Regions from separate parts of the Sanguibacter sp. Z1732 genome, predicted to be linked through region 2. Evidence: predicted binding sites of a transcription regulator. Region 2 holds the regulator's gene; the other holds the start of a gene.
What was found. Region 2 encodes HrcA, which represses chaperone genes, less so after heat shock. Its sites were predicted from a motif close to TTNGCACTCGNNNNNNNCGAGTGCNAA; they were not measured.
Positions count from the first base shown of each region.

Region 1 (6,990 bases), 1.0 Mb from region 2:
TGGCCCACGATCAGCACCCGTACGTTCGCCAGGGGCCGGGTGAAGGCGCGCAGCACGTCCTCGCCTGCCGGCAGGTAGCCGCGGCCGGCGGCGACCTCGGCGCGCAGGAAGTCTCCCATCGCGTGGATCTGCTGCTCCACCGGCGCCAGGGCCTGGGCCCAGCCCGGTTCGATGATGTGCTCCAGTGGGGTGCGCGTGCTCACCGCACCAGGGTGGCAGAAGTATCAGGCCCTGCCCGAGCGGTCGAGACGTTTGGCTCCGCGCTGGGCAGTTGACGCCGTTACAGTTAGCGCCGTTGCGATTAGCACAGACGCGGCCGAAGCGAGTGAATGACACGCGTGTGGTTTGCCTCTAGTATTGCCCCGAGCGGCTCCACGTGCGTAGGCACACGAGGTGGGGATCACGCCGCGGTTCAGCAGCCGCGGCGGGAGTCCACCACACGGAACCGCACCGGGAAGTTCAGGCACCAGGAGGATCGATGTCAGCAGCGCAGCAGATCAACGCTCACACCACCGAGCAGGAACTGAGCGAACGCGACGCTGCAATCCTGGCCTTCGAGAACCAGTGGTGGAAGTACGCCGGCGCCAAGGAGACCGCCATCCGGGAACACTTCGACATGAGCGCCACCCGCTACTACCAGGTGCTCAACGCCCTCATCGACACCCCGGCCGCCCTGGCCGCTGAGCCGATGCTGGTCAAGCGGTTACGCCGGATGCGCAGTTCCCGCCAGCGGGAGCGTTCGGCCCGTCGGCTGGGCGACCGCGCGTGATCGCGCACGATCGCCGTCGAAGGAGATAACCTTTCGGGTGTGAGCCGCCAGGACTATCCCTACGACGAGGACGAATTCGACGTCCTCGGTGCCGACCGCACGCCTCAGGGCGTGCACCGGGCACCCGTTCCGCGCTGGCGGCAGTTGCTGCCCTTCGCGATCGTGATAGTGGTCGCCCCGCTGCTGGCCTGGGCCGGCGTGAGCATCCTGTCCGGGAACTTCGGTAGCGAGCCCGACCCCACGCCGGCCGTGACCGCCACCGAGGACCAGACCGAGGAGGAGACCGAGGACGGGACCGACGACGAGACCGACGACGGCGAGAACGGGACCGACCCGGAGGCCACCGAGGAGGACGAGCCGGAGAACGGCGACGGCGAGAACGGGACCGATGAGGGCAATGGCGAACCCGAGGACGAGGCCACCGAGGAGGACCCGACCGACGATCCGGTCGATCTGGACCGGGACGTGCGGATCCTGATCCTCAACGGAGCCGGTGTCGCCGGAATCGCCGGCAGCACCGCCGAGACCCTCAACAACGAGGGCTGGACCAACACCTCCACCGCCGACTACGGCCAGGCCCTGCCCACCGACACCACCCTGTACTACCACGACGCCCAGGTGGCCGAGGAAGCCGAAGCGGTCGCCGCCGACCTTGGCATCGAGGCCACGGTGGAGAGCGCCAGCGCCGCTTCCTCCGGCATCGTGATCGTGCTCCGTCCGGACTTCGTCGGCTGAGCCGTCAGGCCTGCGCGGGACCCCTGCGTTCCTGGGTCCTGCGCCCCGAGCACCTCAGTTGTCCCGCACCTGCTCCGCGGGGGTCAGCACGCCGTCGTCCTCCAGGTGCGCCACGGTGAGCACCACCACCGCCGCACTCCACGCCAGCGGCGCCACCGCGGCCGGGGTGCCGTCGGGGAGACCTTCTCCGGGATCGCACCCAGCGGGGTGCGGTGGGCATCGACCCAGTCCAACCAGTCCAGGGCCATCTGAGGCTCGCCGTTGTGCGCGGCGACCAACGCATACAGCGTGGTCTGCGGGGTCCAGGACAGCGACTGCTCCCGCCAACTCGCGCCCGGTGCCAGCCCGCCGGCGGGCCTGCGCATCGGCGTGATCGAGTCGTGCCACGCCCCGAGGGCCTCGCTCAGGGGTTCCGGTTGGAAGGGCGGCAGCGCGAAGGCGGTGGCAGCGTCGCGGTCGGTGCCACCGGGGTAGCGGGGATAGGTGGGCCCGAAGGTGCTCTCGACAGCCGTGCGCAACCGGTCGGCGGCGGCGCCGGTGCGCAGCGCCAGGTCCATGTCGCCGGCACCGGACCAGATCCGGGTGGCCGCGTGCAGGCCGGCCAGGACCGGGGCGGCGGTGCCCAGCGTCAGGTCCTGCTCTGGGTGCTCCCAGTAGTCCGCGCTCGGCGGCGGCAGCGAGTCCGGAGTCTCGGCCTGGTGCAGTAACTGAGCGGTGGAGCGGGCCAGTAGTGGCGTGAGGTCGTGGTGGATCCGCTCACGGAGCGGGTCGTCCGGGGCCAGCGTGGCCAGGACGTGGTCGGTGGCCCACAGCACCCAACCGGTTCCGTCGGTCTGGATGCCCCGGCCATCCGGCGGTCCGGAGGCGTCGGGGAGATAGCGGGCCTCGAAGGTGCCGTCGGGGTGTTGCACGCGCTGCAGGAAGGCCAGCACCTCCACCGCGTCCCGGGGGTGCCCGGCGCCGGCCAGCGCGGCGGCGATGAAGGAGGCATCCCGCGGCCACACGTACCGCCAGTTCGGGTTGTACCCGGCAAGGGCGGCGCCGTCGTCGAGGGTCAGGGCACGGATGTCCAGCAGTGCGCCGGTGACCATCTCCTCGTAGGCGCTTCCGGTGCCGGGAACCGATCCGGCGGCGAGCCAGTCGCGGTCCGCCTGGGCTCGTTCGTGCGCGTCCCGGTGCTGTCCCGCGGAGGTATCCGGAGTGGGGGCGAGGACCCGGCTGCCGCGCAGGTAGGAGACCTCGGCGCCGGGCAGGATCACGGCCCGTTCACCGTCGGGGCGCACCTGCACGCCCCAGGCGTAGGGATCCACCTCATCGATGCGTCGTGGGTCCCACAGGTCGGTCCGCGCGAGCGCCATCCCGGTCAGCAGAGCGGCCAGGACCACTGCGGTGAGGACGATGAGTGGGCGACGGTGCATGGTCGCCCGATCCTACGAGAAGCGCTCGAGCGGGTGGGCTGCGGAGGGGGTGCGGCCCGGATCGCCGGCTGGCCACAGGGCGCAGGTGCGGCGGGGTGGGCTGCGGAGGGGGTGCGGCCCCACAGGGCGCACGTGCGGCGGGTGGGGGCGAGGTGGGATGCTGCGATGGTCGGAGAGTCGGTCGGGGCGGTGGTCAGACGGCTGTCCAAGAAGTGGCACCAGCGAAGGCCGAAGCGGTAGGAGGGCGATGGGCGAGCGAGCGGTAACCGACGTCGTCGTGGTCGGTTCCGGGCCGAACGGCCTGGCCGCCGCGGTCACGATGGCCCGCGCCGGACTGGATGTGCACCTGTACGAAGCCGAGCCCACCCTCGGCGGGGGCGCGCGTACCGAGAACCTTGGCCTGGCCGGCAACCTGCAGCACGACATCTGCTCCGCGGTGCACCCCCTGGCCCTGGCCAGCCCGTTCTTCGCCGAGTTCGACCTGCCGGCCCGTGGGGTGCAGTTCACCGTCCCCGAGATTGCCTACGCCCAGCCCCTCGACGACCAACCCGCCGCCCTCGCCTACACCGACCTGGAGCGCACCGCAGCAGCCCTGGGGGCCGACGGCGGCGCCTGGCGGTCGCTGTTCGGCCCCTTGGTACAGCACGAGCCCGCGGTCCTCGGGATCGGACTGGCCGACATGCGCGCCATCCCCGCCGCGCTGCGCAACCCCAGCGGGCTCCTCGGCGCGCTGCACTACGGCCTGCGCGTTCTGGAACAGGGCAGCCCGCTATGGAACACCCGATTCCGGGCAGACGCCGCCCCGGCCCTGTTTACCGGGGTGGCCGCCCACGGCATCGCCGGGATGCCCGGGCTTGCGCCCGCCGGCCTCGGACTGCTGCTCGGCCTGCTGGCACACACCTCCGGGTGGGCGCTCCCGGTGGGCGGGTCCCGAGCGATCGCCAACGCGATGGTGGCGGATCTGCGTAGCCACGGTGCGACCATCCACACCGACACGCTGATCCAGGATTACCGGCAACTGCCACGTGCCCGGTCCTACCTCTTCGACACCACACCTGGCGCGATCGCGCGGATCTGGGGGGACCGGCTCCCACCCCGCACCGCCACCCGGTTGCGCCGGTACCGGCACGGCAATGCCGCCGCCAAGGTCGACTTCGTGCTCTCCGAACCGGTGCCCTGGCGCGATGCCCCGGTGGGGCGGGCCGGGACCGTGCACGTGGGCGGCTCGCGGGCGGACATGGTGCGCGCCGAGGCCCAGGTGGCCGCCGGCGCACACGCTGAGCAGCCGATGGTGCTGCTCAGCGACCCCGCCGTCGCTGACCCCGCGCGCAGCCGGGACGGACTGCGGCCGCTGTGGACCTACGCGCACGTGCCCGCCGGATCGACGGCGGACGTCACCGAAGCGGTCACGGCGCAGATCGAACGGTTCGCTCCGGGCTTCCGGGATGTGGTCGTCGATGCCCGGTGCACCCCAGCGGCGCAGATGAGCCGGACGAACGCCAACTACGTCGGCGGGGACATCAGCAACGGTGCCCTGGATCTGCGCCGCATCCTCGGTGCCCCCCTGACAAGCCTCAACCCCTACCGTGCGGGCATCCCCGGGGTGTATCTGTGCTCAGCCGCCACCCCACCGGCCCCCGGGGTTCACGGGATGTGCGGCCACCATGGCGCCCGGTGGGCGCTGCGGGAACGCTTCGGGATCCATCAGATGCCCGGTCTCGGGCCGCGGTGAGAGACCCGGCCCAGCAACCAGTGGGTGCCCTTCGCCCCGTCGATTTCGTCCAAGACGGCGGCACGATCCGCGCAGAGCGAGCCCGGCAGCAGCCGTGATGAGCGTGTGACCAAAGGTGAGATACCGCACCGAAGGCCTGCGTCGTCGTCGATCCTGCTTGCACTCTCACCCCTAGAGTGCCAATAATGGCGTTAGCACTCTCGACCTGAGAGTGACAACTGTGGCCGGTAAGACGAGGTGCCGCGGGATGCGTGACGTGAACGCATGTCGGGGCATCGTCCGTCGCGGGCGTCGAACCGGCTTTCGTCCGCCAGCAGGAGGATTAAACCCGAATGGCAAAGATGATTGCTTTCGACGAGGAGGCTCGTCGCGGTATGGAGCGTGGACTGAACGTCCTCGCCGATACCGTGAAGGTCACCCTCGGCCCCAGGGGCCGCAACGTCGTTCTGGAGAAGAAGTGGGGCGCCCCCACGATCACCAACGACGGCGTGTCCATCGCCAAGGAGATCGAGCTCGACGAGCCGTACGAGAAGATCGGCGCTGAACTCGTCAAGGAGGTCGCCAAGAAGACCGATGACGTGGCCGGCGACGGCACCACCACCGCCACCGTGCTCGCCCAGGCGCTCGTGCGCGAGGGCCTGCGCAACGTGGCCGCCGGTGCCAACCCGATCGCGCTGAAGCGCGGCATCGAGAAGGCCGTTGAGGCCGTGACCGAGTCGCTGCTCAGCAACGCCACCGAGATCGAGACCAAGGAGCAGATCGCCGCCACCGCGGGGATCTCCGCCGGTGACCCGGCCATCGGTGAACTGATCGCCGAGGCCATGGACAAGGTCGGCAACGAGGGTGTCATCACCGTCGAGGAGTCCCAGGCCCTGGGCCTGGAGCTCGAGCTGACCGAGGGTATGCGCTTCGACAAGGGCTTCCTGTCCGCATACTTCGTGACCGACCAGGAGCGTCAGGAGGCCGTCCTCGAGGACGCCTACGTGCTGCTGGTGGAGTCCAAGATCACCAACGTCAAGGACCTGCTGCCGCTGCTGGAGAAGGTCATCCAGTCCGGCAAGCCGCTGATCATCATCTCCGAGGACGTCGAGGGCGAAGCCCTGGCGACCCTGGTGGTGAACAAGATCCGTGGCACCTTCAAGTCCGTGGCCGTCAAGGCCCCCGGCTTCGGTGACCGCCGCAAGGCGATGCTGAACGACATGGCCATCCTCACCGGTGGTCAGGTCATCTCCGAGACCGTGGGTCTGTCCCTGGAGAACGCCACCCTGGACATGCTGGGCCAGGCCCGCAAGGTGGTTGTCACCAAGGACGAGACCACGATCGTCGAGGGTGCCGGCGAGGCCGACGCGATCGAGGGCCGGGTCAACCAGATCCGCGCCGAGATCGAGAACTCCGACTCCGACTACGACCGCGAGAAGCTCCAGGAGCGCCTGGCCAAGCTCGCCGGTGGTGTGGCCGTCATCCGTGCGGGTGCCGCCACGGAGGTGGAGCTCAAGGAGCGCAAGCACCGCATCGAGGACGCCGTGCGTAACGCCAAGGCTGCTGTGGAAGAGGGCATCGTCGCCGGTGGTGGCGTGGCCCTGATCCAGGCCGCCGCCCGGGCGTTCGAGGGCCTGACCCTCGAAGCGGACGAGGCGACCGGGGCGAACATCGTCAAGGTGGCCGTGGACGCGCCGCTGAAGCAGATCGCCGTGAACGCCGGCCTCGAGGGCGGCGTCGTGGTGGAGCGGGTGCGTGGGTTGGAGAACAACCACGGCCTGAACGCCGCCACCGGTGAGTACGAGGACCTGCTCGCCGCAGGCATCGCCGACCCGGTCAAGGTGACCCGCTCTGCACTGCAGAACGCCTCCTCGATCGCCGGTCTGTTCCTCACCACCGAGGCCATCGTGGCCGACAAGCCGGAGCCGCCCTCGGCCCCGGCCGGCGGTGGCGAGCCGGACATGGGCGGCATGGGCTTCTGATCTGACCGATCAGATGCTCGGCTGACCAGCTGAAACACACACGGCCCCCGATCCCTCGTGGATCGGGGGCCGTTGTGGTTTCTGACGGGATCGTTGCTGGCCAGGATCGACGCGACATTGAGCGGACTCGCGCACGGGGGTCGCGCACAGGGGGTGCTGTGCTCAGGGCGTGGAGGTGAGGGTGGCCAGTTCGGCGCGCAGGTTCGCCCGGGCCGCCTCCTGCCACAACTCCCGGCCTCGGTCAGTGCGGTAGAGGGGCTCCAGTTCCAGCAGATGGCGGACGACGGCGGTGCGCCCCTTGATGAAGTCGGCGTGCGGCACGTGGGAGTACTCCGCGCGCACGTCGCGGGCGTAGCGCCGGTATCCGGTCGCCTC
Region 1 covers NZ_CP194857.1:2,057,799-2,064,788, forward strand. Annotated here, with positions in the region: partial or broken gene ACRRRO_RS10950 (uracil-DNA glycosylase) at 1-203, opposite strand, end outside; gene ACRRRO_RS10955 (DUF3263 domain-containing protein) at 479-769, shown strand; gene ACRRRO_RS10960 (LytR C-terminal domain-containing protein) at 809-1,504, shown strand; gene ACRRRO_RS10965 (glycoside hydrolase family 15) at 1,588-2,922, opposite strand; gene ACRRRO_RS10970 (phytoene desaturase family protein) at 3,170-4,654, shown strand; gene groL (chaperonin GroEL) at 4,987-6,615, shown strand; partial or broken gene ACRRRO_RS10980 (DUF4031 domain-containing protein) at 6,778-6,990, opposite strand, start outside.
Region 1: groL (chaperonin GroEL) is a predicted target of HrcA. The motif match lies at 4,811-4,837, and genes of this name have one in related genera.

Region 2 (6,990 bases):
GGAACCCCTCCTCCACGGCACGGAGCACCTCATCTCGCTGACCGAGCAGGGCCACCATCGGGACGTGCGCCGGTACGGTGACCTCCTCGCGGACATGGCCGGGTTGCGGTTCAAGGGTGGGATCGGTCATGGGCCGGGCCGTCGCCCAGGGTCTCCTTGCTCGGACGGGGTCCACACATCGTGGGGACCGGACACTGCGGAGTCTACGAGATCGACCGATCCGGCCGTGGTCTGGCCCTCGGGTCAGCGTCCGGAGAAGCGGTCCCGCAGCCGTGAGAACATCCCGGAGCCGGCCGGGGCCAGCCGCCCCTGCGGGCGTTCCTCACCGCGCTCGGCGGCCAGGTCCTTGAGTAGCCCCTCCTGGGTCTCGTCCAGCCCGGTGGGCACCCTGACCTGGATGTGTACGTGCAGGTCACCGCGGCGGCCACCACTGCTGAGCACACCCACGCCCAGTCCGCGCAGGGTCAGGACCTCCTCGGGCTGGGTGCCGGCACGCACGTCGATGTCCTGGTCGCCGTCGAGGGTCTCGATGGTCAGCACCGTGCCCAGCGCCGCGGCCGTCATCGGCAGTTCCACCGTGCAGTGCAGATCGTTGCCGCGGCGGGTGAACGTCGGGTGGGACTTCTCCCGGATCTCCACGTACAGGTCACCAGGGGGTCCACCGCCCGGACCGGTCTCACCCTGACCGGTGAGTTTGATCCGGGTGCCCTCGTCCACCCCGGCGGGGATGTTGATGTTGATGGTGCGGCGGGAGCGGACGCGACCCTCGCCGGAGCACTCGGCGCACGGGTGCTCGATCACGGAGCCGAAGCCCTGGCAGGCCGCGCACGCCTGGCTGGTCATCACATTGCCGAGGAAGGAGCGGGCTACCCGCTGCACCGAACCGCGGCCCCCGCACATGTCACAGGTGCGCGGACCCGTCCCGGGCGCACAGCAGGTGCCGTGGCAGGTTTGACAGACCACGGCGGTGTCCACCTCGAGGTCCTTGGTCACCCCGAAGGTGGCCTCCTCCAGCGTGACGGTGACCCGCAGCAGCGCGTCCTGGCCGCGCCGGGCCCGCGGGGTGGGGCCACGCTGGCCGCCGCCACCGGCAGCGGCGGAGAAGAAGTCGAAGATGTCGGAGAACGGGAAGTCCCCACCGCCACCGCCGTTCATCCCACCCAGTCCGCCGGCGTCGTACTGGCGACGCTTGTCCGGATTGGACAGCACGTCATGGGCGGCGGCGATGTCCTTGAACTTCTCGGCACCATCCGCTCCGGCCACGTCGGGATGGTGCTGGCGCGCCAACTTACGGTAGGCGCGCTTGATCTCCTCGGTACTGGCGTCGCGTTCGACACCGAGAACGGCGTAGTAGTCGCTCACTGATCGCTTTCTTGACTCATCGACTCAGGCGGACAGGATCCTGGACAGGTAACGCGCCACGGCGCGGACCGTGGCCATCGTGGTGGGGTAATCCATGCGGGTCGGGCCCAGGACCCCCACCTGGGCGATCGCCTGGCTTCCGGTCCCACCGTAACCCCCCGCGACCACGGAGGTCTCGGACAGGTGCTCGGAGGAGGTCTCGCGACCGATCCGTACCGCCGGCGAGGCACCGGAGGCGTCCTCGGCCATCTCCGAGAGCAACCGCAACAGCACCACCTGCTCCTCCAGTGCCTCCAGGACCGGTGAGATGGTGCGGGTGAAGTCGGTGTCGGATCGGGCCAGGTTCGCCGTCCCGGCCATCACGATCCGATCCTCGACGTCCTCCCCGACGGTATCCAGCACCGCGCTCACCACCTCGGCGACCATGGCCCGCTCCTCGGGGTCGAAGACGTTCTCCAGATCGGTCAGTGCGCTGCGCAGCCCGGGCAGTTCCCGGCCGGCACCCAGGGCGTTGATCCGGGCCCGCAGTTCCCCGAGCACCGCCGCATCCATCGCCTCGGGCATCGCCACCATGCGCTGTTCCACGCGCCCGGTGTCGGTGATGATGACCACCATCAACCGGGTAGCCGAGACGGGGATCAGTTCGACGTGGCGCAGGGCCGACCGGCGCAGAGAGGGGTATTGCACCACGGCCACCTGCTGGGTGAACTGGGCGAGCAGTCGCACGCTGCGCTCCAGCACGTCGTCGAGGTCCACCGCGCCCTCGAGGAAACCGGCGATGGCACGGCGCTCAGCCACCGATAGGGGCTTGAGCGCGGCGATCTGATCCACGAAGAACCGGTAACCCTTGTCGGTGGGGATCCGGCCGGCCGAGGTGTGCGGCTGGGCGATGTAGCCACCGTCCTCCAGCGCCGCCATGTCATTGCGGATCGTCGCCGGTGACACGCCGAGGTTGTGCCGTTCCACGAGGTTGCGGGACCCGACCGGCTCACGGGATCGCACGTAGTCCTGCACGATCGCGCGCAGTACCTCCAGTTGACGTTCCGAACTCATCCCGGGCCTCCTCTCCGCGTGGTCCCTCATCATGCGCCTCATGGTCGGCACCGGCGCCCCGAGGGCCCTTGGTGCCGTGATCGACCGCCACCGGCGGCAGTGTGGATCAGCACTCACCGGTTTCGAGTGCCAATTCTACGCGTCGCTGCGCCGAATACCCCAGCGATGTGCGTAGCCTCACCCGGATGAGCCCTTCGCAGTATCCAGGATTCGATCGTTACGGCACCGACGTGCTCTCCGCCGACCCCCACCCGGTCGCCGCACCGGTGCCCAAGGTCCCGGCCCAGGTGGGCCTGGTGGTGGAGGACGCCGAGACAGGCTTCACCGGTGCGGTGGTGCGGGTGGAGAAGTCCGGCGGGATGGTCGTGGTGGTACTGGCCGACCGGCACGAGAAGGAGCGGGCGTTCCGGCTCGGGCCCGGGTTCTGGGTGGACGGTAAGCCGGTGCACCTGGTCCTCCCACCGGCCAGTGCTCGGACTACCCGGGCCCGCACCGCCTCGGGTTCTCGCGCCGTGACCGGCGCCCGGGCTCGGGTGGCCCGGGCTTCCCGGATCTGGGTGGAGGGACGCCACGACGCTGAACTGATCGAGAAGGTCTGGGGCGAGGACCTGCGCCTGGAGGGAGTCGTCGTGGAGATGCTCGACGGCGTGGATCACCTTGCCCGCGCCGCAGCCGACTTCGCGCCCGGTCCGCACCGGCGCCTGGGGGTGCTGGTGGACCATCTGGTGCCGGGATCGAAGGAGTCCCGGATAGCGGCCGAGGCGATGCGCGCATGCGGCGCGCAGAACCTGCTGGTGCTGGGGCACCCGTACGTGGACGTGTGGCAGGCGGTCAAGCCCGCCCGGCTCGGGCTGACCCAGTGGCCCTCGGTGCCACGGGGCGTCGACATCAAGGTCGGCACCCTGACGGCACTGGGTTGGCCGGCCGAGACCCAGGCCGATGTCGCGCTGGCTGGAAACGCATCCTGGGCCGGGTGCGGTCCTACCAGGACCTGGAGCCGGCACTGCTGGGCCGGGTGGAGGAACTGGTCGACTTCGTCAGCGCAGGTCCCCAATGACGGGCGCTCAGCCGCGGAACAGGGTGAACACCCAGTAGCCGATCAGCACCCCGGCCGGGCCCGCCGCGGCGATCAGCACGCTGCGCCGCACCACCGCACCGGCCTGCCAACTCAGCACGGCGGCCGCCGCGATCAGCACCACGATGGCCGCCGAGACCACCGGGGGCCACGCGCCCAGCCCCACGATCGCGGCCAGGCCCAGGACCAGCCCGATCAGGATCGGCATCAGCATCCACGCCGCTTGCTCCGGGACTTCCGGACCGGACCGTTCCTGATCCGCACCGGAGGGTTGGGCAGCGCCCGCGTCACCGGGTGCGCCATCGGGCCGGGACGGTGCGCCGATGACGCCGGTCGTTGCCTCACCGGGTCCGGGCGCCAACGTCTGGTCGTCGCCGGCGTAGCCGGGACCGGGCGACTCGCCGGCCTCGGGCGGTTGCACCGGATCGATCCGGAAACCGCCCTCGGCGGCGGTGGGGTAGGCCGAGCGCAGCGGCGGGGCGGCAGCGTAGTCGCCGACGGGCCAGGGCCCTCCCGGCTCGCCCGGTTCCCCGGTGCCGGCACCGGGTGGAGGAGTGGTGGGGGTCGGCGCGGTCGGTGCGGTGGGCCCGGCCGGCTGCCCGGCCGACGGTTGCGTCGGCGGCACACCCGGCTGGTTCGTCGACCGCTCGGCCGGCTCGACCGGATCGGCCGGCGTCGGCGCTTCCTGAGTCATCCCACCCACCTGTCGTCGCTGGTCATGGCCAGAATAGGCCACCCCGGCGGCATCACTGCGGCGCAGTTCGTCCCAGGCGTGCCCCTCAGCCCAGCACGCGATGCACCACCGAGTCGGCCAGCAGCCGGCCCCGCACGGTCAGGACGAGCATCCCCTGGCGCGCCGGGAGTTTCTGGGCGAGGCCCTCGGCCACCAGCCCCTCCAGCACCGCGCTATCGGTCACCGGGAAGCCCTGGGCCAGACGCACCCCCAGCAGGACCTCCTCGGCCCGGCGCTGGGGAGCGGACAGGTGCTCCTGACCGGCCACCGGGAGACGTCCGGCCTCGACTGCTGCGGCATAGGGGCGCGGGTGCTTCAGGTTCCACCACCGCTGTCCCCCGATGTGGCTGTGGGCACCCGGGCCGACCCCCCACCAGTCCTGCGAGCGCCAATAGGCGATGTTGTGCCGGCACTGCTGGGAGGCGCCGCGGGACCAGTTGGAGATCTCGTACCACTCATACCCTGCCCGGGTGAGCATCGCCGAGGCGAGTTCGTACTTGTCCGCTTCGTCGTCGTCGTCGGGCATCGACAGTTCCCCGCGCCGCACCTGCGTGGCCATCCTGGTACCGGGTTCGACCACGAGTGCGTAGGCGGAGACGTGGTCCGGGGCCATCGCGATGGCCACGCGCAGGCTCTCCTCCCAGTCCGCCAGCGACTCCCCTGGAGTGCCGTAGATCAGGTCCAGCGAGACCGACAGCCCGGCCTGGCGCGCCCAGGCCACCGCCTCGGGCACGCGGGCCGGGTCATGGGTGCGGTCCAGGGTGGCAAGAACATGCGGGACGGCGGACTGCATCCCGAAGGAGACGCGGGTGAACCCGGCTCCGGCGAGTTCGGCCAGCGCCTGCGGGGTGACGGAGTCGGGGTTGGCCTCGGTGGTGATCTCGGCATCGGGGGCCAGGGACCACGCCTGCCGAACCGCCTGCAGCATCGCCACCAGATCGGCCGCCGGTAGCAGCGTGGGGGTCCCGCCGCCGAAGAAGACGGTGCGGACCTCTCGGGCGGGGATCCTGGCGGCGTCCATGGCGGCCCGGGCCAGGTCGATCTCGGCGATCGCGGTCCCGGCGTAGGCGTCCTGGCTGGCCCCGCCGCCCAGCTCGGTGGCGGTGTAGGTGTTGAAGTCGCAGTATCCGCAGCGCACGGCGCAGAACGGGATGTGCAGGTACACACCGAAGTCCCGGTCGGCTGAGCCGGTTGCTGCCCCGGCCAGGTCCAGCTCGTGGCTGCGCTCCGTACTCACCTGCGGGTGCCGATCGGGGGTCAGTCCGAACCGCCGTCGGAGGTGAGCGCGGCCACGAACGCCTCTTGCGGGATCTCCACCCGGCCGATGTTCTTCATCCGCTTCTTCCCCTCCTTCTGGCGTTCGAGGAGTTTGCGTTTGCGGGAGATGTCGCCCCCGTAACACTTGGCGAGCACGTCCTTGCGCATCGCGCGCACGGTCTCCCGGGCGATGATGCGTGAGCCGATCGCGGCCTGAATGGGCACCTCGAACTGCTGGCGCGGGATGAGTTCCTTGAGTTTGCCGGTCATCATCACCCCGTAGGCGTAGGCCTTGTCCCGGTGCACGATCGCACTGAACGCATCGACCTGCTCCCCCTGCAGCAGGATGTCGACCTTGACCAGGTCCGCGTCCTGCTCCCCCGGACATCTCGTAATCCAGGGAGGCGTAGCCACGGGTCCGGGACTTCAGTTGGTCGAAGAAGTCGAAGATGATCTCTCCCAGGGGCAACTCGTACCGCAGTTCCACGCGCTCGGGTGAGAGGTAGTCCATGCCCTGCATCACCCCGCGCCGGCCCTGGCACAGTTCCATCACCGCTCCGACGAACTCGGTGGGGGTAAGCACGGTGGCGGCCACCATGGGTTCGGTGACGGTGTTGACCTTCCCGGCCGGGAACTCACTGGGGTTGGTCACCTCGACCTGCGTGCCGTCCTCCATCGTCACCTGGTAGATGACGTTCGGGGTGGTGGCGATCAGGTCCAGGTTGAACTCGCGCTCCAGCCGCTCCCGCACGATCTCCAGGTGCAACAGGCCCAGGAATCCGCACCGGAACCCGAAGCCCAGGGCCACCGACGTCTCGGGCTCGTAGCCCAGCGCGGCGTCGTTGAGTTTGAGTTTGTCCAGCGCATCGCGCAGCGTCGGATAGTCCGATCCGTCGATCGGGTACAGCCCGGAGAACACCATCGGGCGTGGGTCGCGGTAGCCGCCCAGGGACTCCGTGGCCGGGTTCGCCGCATTGGTGACGGTGTCACCCACCCGGGCCTGGCGCACATCCTTGGCACCGGTGATCAGGTAGCCCACCTCACCCACGCCCAGTCCCTTGGATGCGGTCGGGTCCGGGGAGATGACGCCGATCTCCTGCAGTTCATGGGACTGCCCGGTGGACATCATCTGGACCTTCTGGCCAGGGGTCAGGTGCCCGTCCACCATCCGCACATAGGTGACCACACCGCGGTAGGTGTCATAGATCGAGTCGAAGATCATCGCCCGGGCCGGCGCCTCGGAGGACCCCTGGGGGGCGGGCACCTGGGCCACGATCTGGTCGAGCAGGTCCGTCACCCCCACACCGGTCTTGCCCGAGACCTGCAGGCAATCCTCCGGCTCGCCGCCGATCAGGCCGGCGAGTTCCTCGGCGAAGCGTTCCGGCTGCGCGGCGGGCAGGTCGATCTTGTTCAGCACCGGGATGATGACCAGGTCGTGCTCCATCGCCATGTACAGGTTCGCCAGGGTCTGGGCCTCGATCCCCTGGGCCGCGTCGACCAGCAGGATCGC
Region 2 covers NZ_CP194857.1:3,102,654-3,109,643, reverse strand. Annotated here, with positions in the region: partial or broken gene ACRRRO_RS16305 (PhoH family protein) at 1-130, opposite strand, end outside; gene dnaJ (molecular chaperone DnaJ) at 244-1,362, opposite strand; gene hrcA (heat-inducible transcriptional repressor HrcA) at 1,387-2,415, opposite strand; partial or broken gene ACRRRO_RS16290 (DUF3097 domain-containing protein) at 2,601-3,472, shown strand; gene ACRRRO_RS16285 (hypothetical protein) at 3,480-4,184, opposite strand; gene hemW (radical SAM family heme chaperone HemW) at 4,270-5,388, opposite strand; partial or broken gene lepA (translation elongation factor 4) at 5,481-6,990, opposite strand, start outside.